4 regions of the Pseudoalteromonas sp. H103 genome follow, and region 3 is predicted to be linked to each of the others. Evidence: predicted binding sites of a transcription regulator. Region 3 holds the regulator's gene; each other region holds the start of a gene.
What was found. Region 3 encodes LexA, which represses DNA repair genes until DNA is damaged. Its sites were predicted from a motif close to TACTGTATNNNNATACAGTA; they were not measured.
Positions count from the first base shown of each region.

Region 1 (2,210 bases), on a different contig from region 3:
AATAAATCATTGCCCCAATCTTTTAATCGGTCTTTCATCTCAAGTACTAGGCGCTCAGCTGTTTTTTTACCAACACCAGGTAGCTTAACTAAAGAAGTAGCATCTTCGTTATTTACACAGCTCACAAATTGCTTAGCCGACATGCCCGATAATATAGCTAACCCGAGTTTAGGCCCTACTCCGTTAGCTTTTAATAGCTCTCTGAATAGTGCACGTTCCGTTTTATTATTAAATCCAAATAATAACTGTGCATCTTCGCGCACTACAAAATGAGTATAAACAATCGCATTTTCGCCAATGTTTGGTAAGTCATAAAAGCAGGTCATTGGCATTTGAACTTCGTAACCTACACCGCTTACTTCTAATAAAATTTCGGGTGGTTGTTTTTCGACTAAAATGCCATTTAAGCGGCCAATCATAATTATTTCCTTAAACGTCCTCTAACGGTTTTGCTTGCGCTACCCGCTAGTTTAATTAAATTTTGTTCTGAGTGAGCATGGCAAATAGCAATAGCAAGTGCATCGGCTGCATCAGCCTGAGGCGTACCTGGTAATTTTAAAATATTTTTTACCATATGTTGTACTTGCGATTTATCGGCGCCGCCGTTACCCACCACGGCTTGTTTAATTTGCCTTGCTGAATATTCAAATACCGGTAAATCAGCCATAGAAGCACCTACAATAGCGGCTCCTCGCGCTTGGCCTAGTTTTAAAGCCGAATCGGGATTGTGTGCCATAAATACTTTTTCGATGGCGAAAGTTTCTGGCGAAAATTGCTCAATTAATTGCGTGATCCCTTGGTAAATCATTTTAAGCCTGATAGGAAAAGGATGATCGGCCAATTTTATGCAGCCACTGCCTAAGTAAGTAAACTTAGCGCCCTGATGCGCCACAACACCATAACCGGTTAATCGTGAGCCAGGATCTATCCCTAAAATAATAGCCAAAAAGGGCTCCATTATTGTTATTTTTTAATTATGCTAATAATGCCAGAGCACTGTATAAATTACCAGTAACAAGTAAAAACAAAAACAAAAACGCCCACAAATTAAGTGGGCGTTTAGTGTTTCAAAGTATAGCTTACGCTAATGCGCGAACTAACCCTTGAGTATTTTGTTTAAGTTTACGGGCAATCATAAAGTAGCCAAGCGCGGCCACAAATACACCACCCGATACAGGCCCTATAAGCCAAATAGCGGGGTGTAATTTACCTGCTAGGTCAAACATTTGCTGCTGCACAATTAAAAGCGCTACATCACTAAATAGTGCCGCAACAAAACCCGCTAAAGCACCCAATAATAAAAACTCATATAACGTCGCATTTTTAATTAAACGTCCTTTAGCACCCAGCGTTCGCAAAATTACAATTTCTTGCATACGCTCACCTAGACTTGCCTGTACTTGCGATATAAGCACTAGCGCACCACACAGTACAACTATGGCAAGTACAAACCCAATAGCTAACGACACTTGCTGAATAGTTGATTGAATTTGTTTAACAAAGTTATCAACATCAATTGCGGTTATTGTTGGGTAAGTACGTAATAGCTGGCTAAAGTCTCGTTTTTGCTCAGGCTCTATACGCACCGATGAAATATAAGTCGCCGGAAAGTCTTTAAGTACGTCGGGGCTTAAAATTATAAAAAAGTTAGGTTTTAGCGTCGCCCAATTTACTTTGCGGACACTGGTAATTTTAGCGTCAAACGACTGCGCACCAATTAAAAACGTTAAGGTGTCGCCTATTTCAACGTCTAAACGTTCTAACATTGACTCCTCAACCGATGCTTCACCTACTGCACCTTCGCCAAACCACTGCCCTTCTATAATTTCGTTTTGCGCTGGTACGTCTTCAAGCCACGTTAGGTTTAGCTCACGGCCAATACCCGAGCGAGCTTCTTCGTCTTTTTTCTCGTTGTCTTGCAGCGATATTTTACGTGCAACCAACTCGCCATTTACCGCATTTACACGCCCACGAATGGTTGGGTAAAAGTCTGACACCTGAATATCATTTTGCGCTAAATATTCATTTACTGGCTCAAGCTCATTTTGAGTAATATTCACTAAAAAGGCATTAGGCGCATCAGCTGGAAGCTGTGATTGCCAATCAGAAATCATGTCGTTTTTAAGTACAATTAAAAACAACAATAATTTAATCGCTAACGAAAAACTAATAAGCTGCACAGCATTTACGTTTGCACGCTTTTGAATAGA
Region 1 is NZ_LOFG01000017.1:95,511-97,720, reverse strand. Features, by position in the region: gene ruvA (Holliday junction branch migration protein RuvA) at 1-419, opposite strand, end outside; gene ruvC (crossover junction endodeoxyribonuclease RuvC) at 422-946, opposite strand; gene ATS74_RS14825 (ABC transporter permease) at 1,080-2,210, opposite strand, start outside.
Region 1: ruvC (crossover junction endodeoxyribonuclease RuvC) is a predicted target of LexA. The motif match lies at 995-1,014, and genes of this name have one in related genera.

Region 2 (2,210 bases), on a different contig from region 3:
AATGGCTCTGTACCATTCAAATCCTTGGCTAAACCATTGATCATGAACCTTAGTATTCATGGCATTTTGCATTTCTAGCATGACTACTAGCTTTTTTAAATTGGCAGACATATTCATTCCTGACGTTTTTGATTAGTGTAATAGTACAGATAAAAAAAGCGTAATGCATCTGCACTATTTTAATAAATTTGGTTTTACTTTGATCCGCTAAATTCAGCCCACGACTCAATTAAATCAATAAAATCCTCAAAGCCACAGCCGCTGCTTAAGCCGTTTTCTTCAAGCATTAAATCATCATCTTGGTAGGCTACCAGATCTTCGCTGTCTTGATGCAGGGCATGCGCTTCGAATAAGGCTTCGTCTTTAGAGAGTATTAAATCGATCTCCTGGCCTTTTAGGGTAACTGGCTCGTAGCTTGTTTTTACCGAGGTAATAAGCGCTTGCACCATGGCTACTTTGTCTTTGCCAATCTCTTCATTTAACCAACGGCCAATTATTGCGTGCTCGCTGCTTATTTTAATGCGTAAGCCACTAATAGGGTCACGTATAAATTGATATTCCATAACTGTTACTTTTTAAACGCTAATAACGCGATTATACCCGTAAATTAGCTTAAACGCCGACTCTAAAAAGCAAAATAGCGCACTAGGGCGCTATTTTTATAAAACGTTAAATACCTAACTTCGTGAGCGGTAGCGTGCTGCGTCTATAATCGACCATAAGTAAATAATTGGCACAAGTACAAAGCCTACTAATACATATATAAGCGCATAACTAATTATAATCGCTAGCGCAAAAAATATAGCGGATAAAATACGCCCTTGAACTAGTTGCCCTAAACCAGGAAAAAAGATATTACACAACGCTGCAATTACATTACCGCCAGAACCTTGATCAGCCATACTCACCTCTGTAGTTAATTAATTTTAAATTTTAGTTATTTACTTACTATCACACTTTATGCCAATTTATTAAATCTTAAAAATCAAATAGTTAAATTAATACTAAATAAATACTTTAGTATTTTTTACTAAATATAGGTCAATTTGATTATTTTTATTCTTAAATTTAGTTATTTATACATGCTAAAAACTAGCCAGCTAATTGGTTTTAGACACTATTTTTAGAATAGCTGTTCATAAAAACAGTATTTTATTTAGCCTAACAAAAACACCTGTTATACTGCCTTCATTATTGATTGAAAAGGCGTAACGATGGACGTTTCTGAATTACTCGATGGCTTAAATGACAAACAACGCGATGCCGTTGCAGCCCCACTACAAAACATGCTGGTATTAGCAGGTGCTGGGTCTGGTAAAACACGAGTGCTGGTTCATCGTATTGCGTGGTTAATGCAGGTAGAGCAAGCCTCTGCTTATAGTATTTTTGCGGTTACTTTTACCAATAAAGCCGCTAAAGAAATGCGCTCTCGAGTAGAAGAAACCTTAAAAGCACCTGTCGGTGGCATGTGGATTGGTACTTTCCATGGCTTATCACACCGTATTTTGCGCGCTCATCACCGAGAAGCAAACCTGCCAGAAGCCTTTCAAATATTAGACTCTGACGATCAGCTAAGAATGATCAAGCGCTTATTAAAATCAATGAATATTGATGATAAAAAATGGCCAGCTAAACAATTTGGCTGGTACATAAGCGCTAAAAAAGACGAAGCTCTTCGCCCTAAAGATATTCAAGCTTACGATATAAATGAGCAAATGATGCTGCGTGTATATGCCGCGTATCAAGAAGCGTGTGACCGCGCTGGTTTAGTCGATTTTGCTGAAATACTGCTACGTAGCTATGAGGTGCTTAAAAATAACCCTACACTACTTCGCCATTACCAACAGCGCTTTGCGCACATGCTGGTAGACGAGTTTCAAGATACCAATACCATTCAGTACGCATGGTTAAAGCTACTCGCAGGCGATACACAAAGCATTATGATTGTGGGCGACGACGACCAAAGTATCTATGGTTGGCGCGGCGCTAAAATAGAAAATATAAAACGTTTTTTAACTGACTTTGACGCCGAGACTATTCGCCTTGAGCAAAACTACCGCTCAACTGCAACCATCCTAAAAGCATCTAATGCGCTTATAAAAAATAACTCAGAACGCATGGGTAAAAGCTTATGGACCGATGGTAATGAAGGCGAGCCTATATCAATTTATGCAGCGTTTAACGAATTAGACGAAGCCCGCTTTGTAAGC
Region 2 is NZ_LOFG01000016.1:5,440-7,649, reverse strand. Features, by position in the region: gene ATS74_RS12230 (dUTP diphosphatase) at 1-111, opposite strand, end outside; gene ATS74_RS12225 (YacL family protein) at 195-563, opposite strand; gene ATS74_RS12220 (hypothetical protein) at 678-902, opposite strand; gene uvrD (DNA helicase II) at 1,215-2,210, shown strand, end outside.
Region 2: uvrD (DNA helicase II) is a predicted target of LexA. The motif match lies at 1,131-1,150, and genes of this name have one in related genera.

Region 3 (2,210 bases):
CAATTAAGATAACAAATGGAATGGCAGTCCAAAGTATTTCTACTTTAGTACTTTCATGAAATTGGGCAGGTACTGCCCCTTTAGATTTACGGTGATGAATAAGTGCCCAAAACATAATTGCGAACACTATCACCCCAATCACACAACATATTAAAAATATGGTCATGTGTAGCTGATATACATTATTGCTTATATCGGTTACGCCTTTGCGCATATTGTATTGGCTATTTGCCATTACATGCTGCGGAAAAACAATCAATACAAACCACAAGGTAGAGGTCAGTTTACCCATGTGACGGCTCCTTTGATGCTATTGCGAGTGCAAAGCGAAGAGGCATACGGCTTAAACGCCTATTCGTTATTTTTATTATTTAACCAATCTTATTTGTTTCAATTGGTATTGCTGTGCCAACAAAGAGTTTGTGTATATTGTGTGTTCTCAAAACTAAAAGCTGTGAGTTATTGTTAGCCCAGCAAATTAATAATTAGCTAAAAAACATACAACAAGCAAGTTTCAGTATAAAAAACAAACAAGTTGTATTTTAAAATTAGCCTTAATTACACCAACATAAATACAAATTTAATAATCAAAAAACGAGAAAAAATAGGGGGTGTATCACATAAAAGAAGAGTTAAGTACGAGTGCAAAAAAGTTTACAGCTTAAATAACTATATAGCTGTTTTAGTATTGCTAAAAGGTGAGTTTTTAAAACAAAAATGCACACTAAAAAGTGCGCATTTATAAATTTACTATCTAATATAGGCTAGAAATTACATCCAATCGGCGTTTCTAATTACGCCTACTGCTAAGCCTTCAATATTAAAAGACTCATTTTCAAGGTCTACTTCTATTGGCGTAAACTCTTCGTTTTCGGCGTGTAATAATACTTTGCGGCCTGCTTTTTCTAAGCGTTTTACGGTTACATCTTCATCTACTCGTGCAACCACAACTTGGCCGTTTTCAGCAGTTTGAGTGCGATGTACAGCCAGTAAATCGCCATCCATAATACCAATATCTTTCATACTCATGCCATTTACACGAAGTAAAAAATCGGCGGCTGGTTTAAACATTAAAGGGTCTATTTTGCAATGGCTCTCAACATGTTCTTGCGCCAAAATAGGTGAGCCTGCAGCAACACGCCCTATAAGAGGTAAGCCTAATTGCTCTGGCTCTTCTTCTTCAATTAATTGAATGCCACGGCTTGCACCTGGCTTCATCTTAATTACACCCTTTTTAGCAAGCGCTTTTAAGTGTTCTTCTGCTGCATTAGCACTTTTAAAACCTAATGTTTGCGCTATTTCGGCACGTGTAGGAGGCATACCAGTGTCTTTAATAAAAACTTTAATGAGTTCTAGTATTTGAGCTTGGCGTTTCGTTAATGGTCGCATACAACTGGTTTTCCATACAGTACATTTAACTGTGAGTATATACAGTTAAATAAAAATCGCAAATTTAAATTCTGCTTTAAAATAGCTAAACTAAAAGCATATGTGTACATTTTAGGTATTTATAAAATTCACATTTATAAAGTGCAATAAACTTGGTTTTAATTCAAAGGAGTAATTATGAGTATTTGGCACCAACCCATCACTTTAGAGCTTTGCAAACAGTTAGAGGAAGGCATTAACGGCCAAGGCACATTAATGAAAACCATGAGTATTGAAGTCACAGAAATTGGTGACGATTACCTAGTTGCTACTATGCCAGCAATTCCTGAGCATCATAATCCTATGGGTATGGTTCACGGTGGTGCAAATGTAGTACTTGCTGAAACAGTAGCAAGCTATGCTGCTAATTTTGTTGTCGATTTTACAAAGTTTTATTGTGTAGGGCAGGAAATTAGCGCAAGCCATTTAAAAGCATCTCGCAATGGTACTTTAACTGCAACCGCTAGGGCTTTTCATATAGGTAAACGTAGTTCTGTGTGGGAAATAAAAATAACAAATAGTCGCAATGAGCTATGCTGCGTATCAAAAATGACCGCAGCAGTTGTAGAGCGCAGGTAATTACTTCTTTTTATTTTTCGATAGGATAAATTGTAATTTCCATACCTGCACCAATCGCAGATATACGGAGCAGTGTGTCTGCATGTAGGGCTTGGTTAAAGCACTTAGGTGACGTGCCCGATTCAAAGCCAATATCAAACGTTCTTCGCGAGCAGCTTAGCCATTGTTTAAGCGCATTACGTGAACACGACTCAATAAGCTCG
Region 3 is NZ_LOFG01000005.1:81,301-83,510, forward strand. Features, by position in the region: gene coxB (cytochrome c oxidase subunit II) at 1-292, opposite strand, end outside; gene lexA (transcriptional repressor LexA) at 772-1,389, opposite strand; gene ATS74_RS05620 (PaaI family thioesterase) at 1,567-2,007, shown strand; gene ATS74_RS05625 (hypothetical protein) at 2,018-2,210, opposite strand, start outside.

Region 4 (2,210 bases), on a different contig from region 3:
CTTGCTTGCCAATACGAGAGTCTACTTTAGCTTGCGCGTTTATAGCATCGCTTAGTGAATTATTGGCTAACTGAGAAAAGTCATCACTAATAATAATAAGTGCATCGTGAGAAGAAGAATCAAGGCTAGCACTTAGTGTAGGTGCAGCGATTGCTTGAGGATATGCCATAAGTAAAGCTCCTGTTATTAAACATAAGGAGGGTATTATCGTCGATATAAAAATACAAAACCAGCCAGCTGCGATAAGCAAATTTTGCTCTGGCAACTTGGTGTTACAGTAAAAAGTACACGCTAATCGAGAATACTCAATTGTAGATTTAAATTAGGCTCATTTTTTACGCCAACTCCAATTCCTAAAAGGCGTACAGGTTGTTGCATGCCTCGTTGATACGCTTTACTAAACAGCTCAGTAAAAATATCTGTATTTAGTTGATGATGTGCCTGATCGGCACTGGTCACCACAAAATTTGCAAACTTAACTTTTACACTAAGCTTATTAATTTTGTTTTGTAGCTGCTGCTTATTAAGACGAGTAGTCAGCTCCTCTAATAGTTTAGGCAGTTGTTCTAAACATTCCTGTAAACTATTTTTATTGTATTCATAAGTGTGCTCCACACTTAATGATTTACGTATTCTCTGTGTAGATACAGTTCCAACATACTCACCTGCGCATTTTTGATAAAGCGATACACCAAAATTACCTACATGTTGCTGCATCCAATTTACGCCTTTTTCGCGTACGTCTTTACCTGTATACAGCCCTTTCAAATTAAGCTTTTCTAGAGTCACTTTCCCTACTCCAGGAATTTTACCAAGCGGTAGGTTATTTAGAAACCCATCCACTTCATCAGGTAAAACCACGAATTGGCCATTGGGTTTATTTTCATCACTGGCTATTTTGGCAATAAATTTAATGGGCGCCACACCTGCAGAGGCTGTAAGGCCGGTATCGTTATAAATATCGGCTCTAATTTGCTGGGCAATTAACGTTGCACTGCCTTTACATGCTGTGCTGTTTGTTACATCTAGGTAGGCTTCATCAAGCGAAAGAGGTTCTATTAAATCGGTATAGCGTTTAAATACAGCGCGAATTTGACTAGAAATATCTTTGTAAACAGACATACGCCCAGGCACTATTACTAGGTCTGGACATAACTGTTTAGCGTGGTAGTTAGACATAGCAGAGCGTACGCCGTACTCTCTGGCTATATAGTTTGCTGTAGAAAGCACGCCTCGTCGACTATTGCCGCCAATGGCTAAAGGCACATTGGCAAGCTTTGGGTTATCGCGCATTTCGACCGCTGCGTAAAAGCAGTCCATATCGATATGAATAAACTTTTTCATCACCGCAAACAACTGTTTATTTATACAGGCATTATTATGGAATCACTTTTAATTAGCAAGTCCCATTAATTAAAATGGCTGCTTAAAACGCTTAGGTTTTTTAAAACAATGTAGCCAAAAAACAAACTCAAATAAAAACCCTGCTGCCAGTAGTATAATACCACCAGAAGCATTGCCCATTGCGTAGCAAGCAAAAGACGCTATAAAAACTAAACTGGCTAATGCCCAATTAATTATATTTTGCATGTGTGTTCTCGTGTGTTGTGTCTGTGTAATTAAACTGTAGACCTAAAATTTAAATAGGTACAATCATCTTATAAAAAACATAAAATTAATTACCTTGAGCTAAATACACCATATTGATAACCTAACTCATTTAAAACTAAGAGTATAAGTACATGCAAAGGTTCAAAGATAAACACCCTATCCATACTGACATTACAGTAGCTTGGGCTGACATGGATGCACTGCAGCACGTTAACAACGTAGTGTACTTACGTTATTTTGAAATTGCTCGCATCGACTTTTTAAATAAAATAAACCTGTTTGATACAATAAAACCGGGCGGTATTGGTCCGGTAATAAGCGAGAACAATATTCGCTACAAACGCCCTGTTACTTTTCCAGATACTTTAACCGTTGGTATTACTATTTCAGATATAAAAACGGATCGTTTTATGATGAATTATTCAGTATTTAGTCATGCTCAACAAGCCGTTACAACTACAGGGTCTTCTTTAGTTGTAATGTTCGACTTTAAAACAGGGCAAAAAGCCGCTATTTCAGAGCCATTATTATCGGCCTTAATTAGCCACTCTCAAGATCTTACTTAACCTGAACTTTGGTTAAGAGATTTACTAACGTAT
Region 4 is NZ_LOFG01000006.1:41,249-43,458, forward strand. Features, by position in the region: gene ATS74_RS05965 (M17 family metallopeptidase) at 1-169, opposite strand, end outside; gene dinB (DNA polymerase IV) at 292-1,344, opposite strand; gene ATS74_RS05975 (acyl-CoA thioesterase) at 1,743-2,177, shown strand.
Region 4: dinB (DNA polymerase IV) is a predicted target of LexA. The motif match lies at 1,355-1,374, and genes of this name have one in related genera.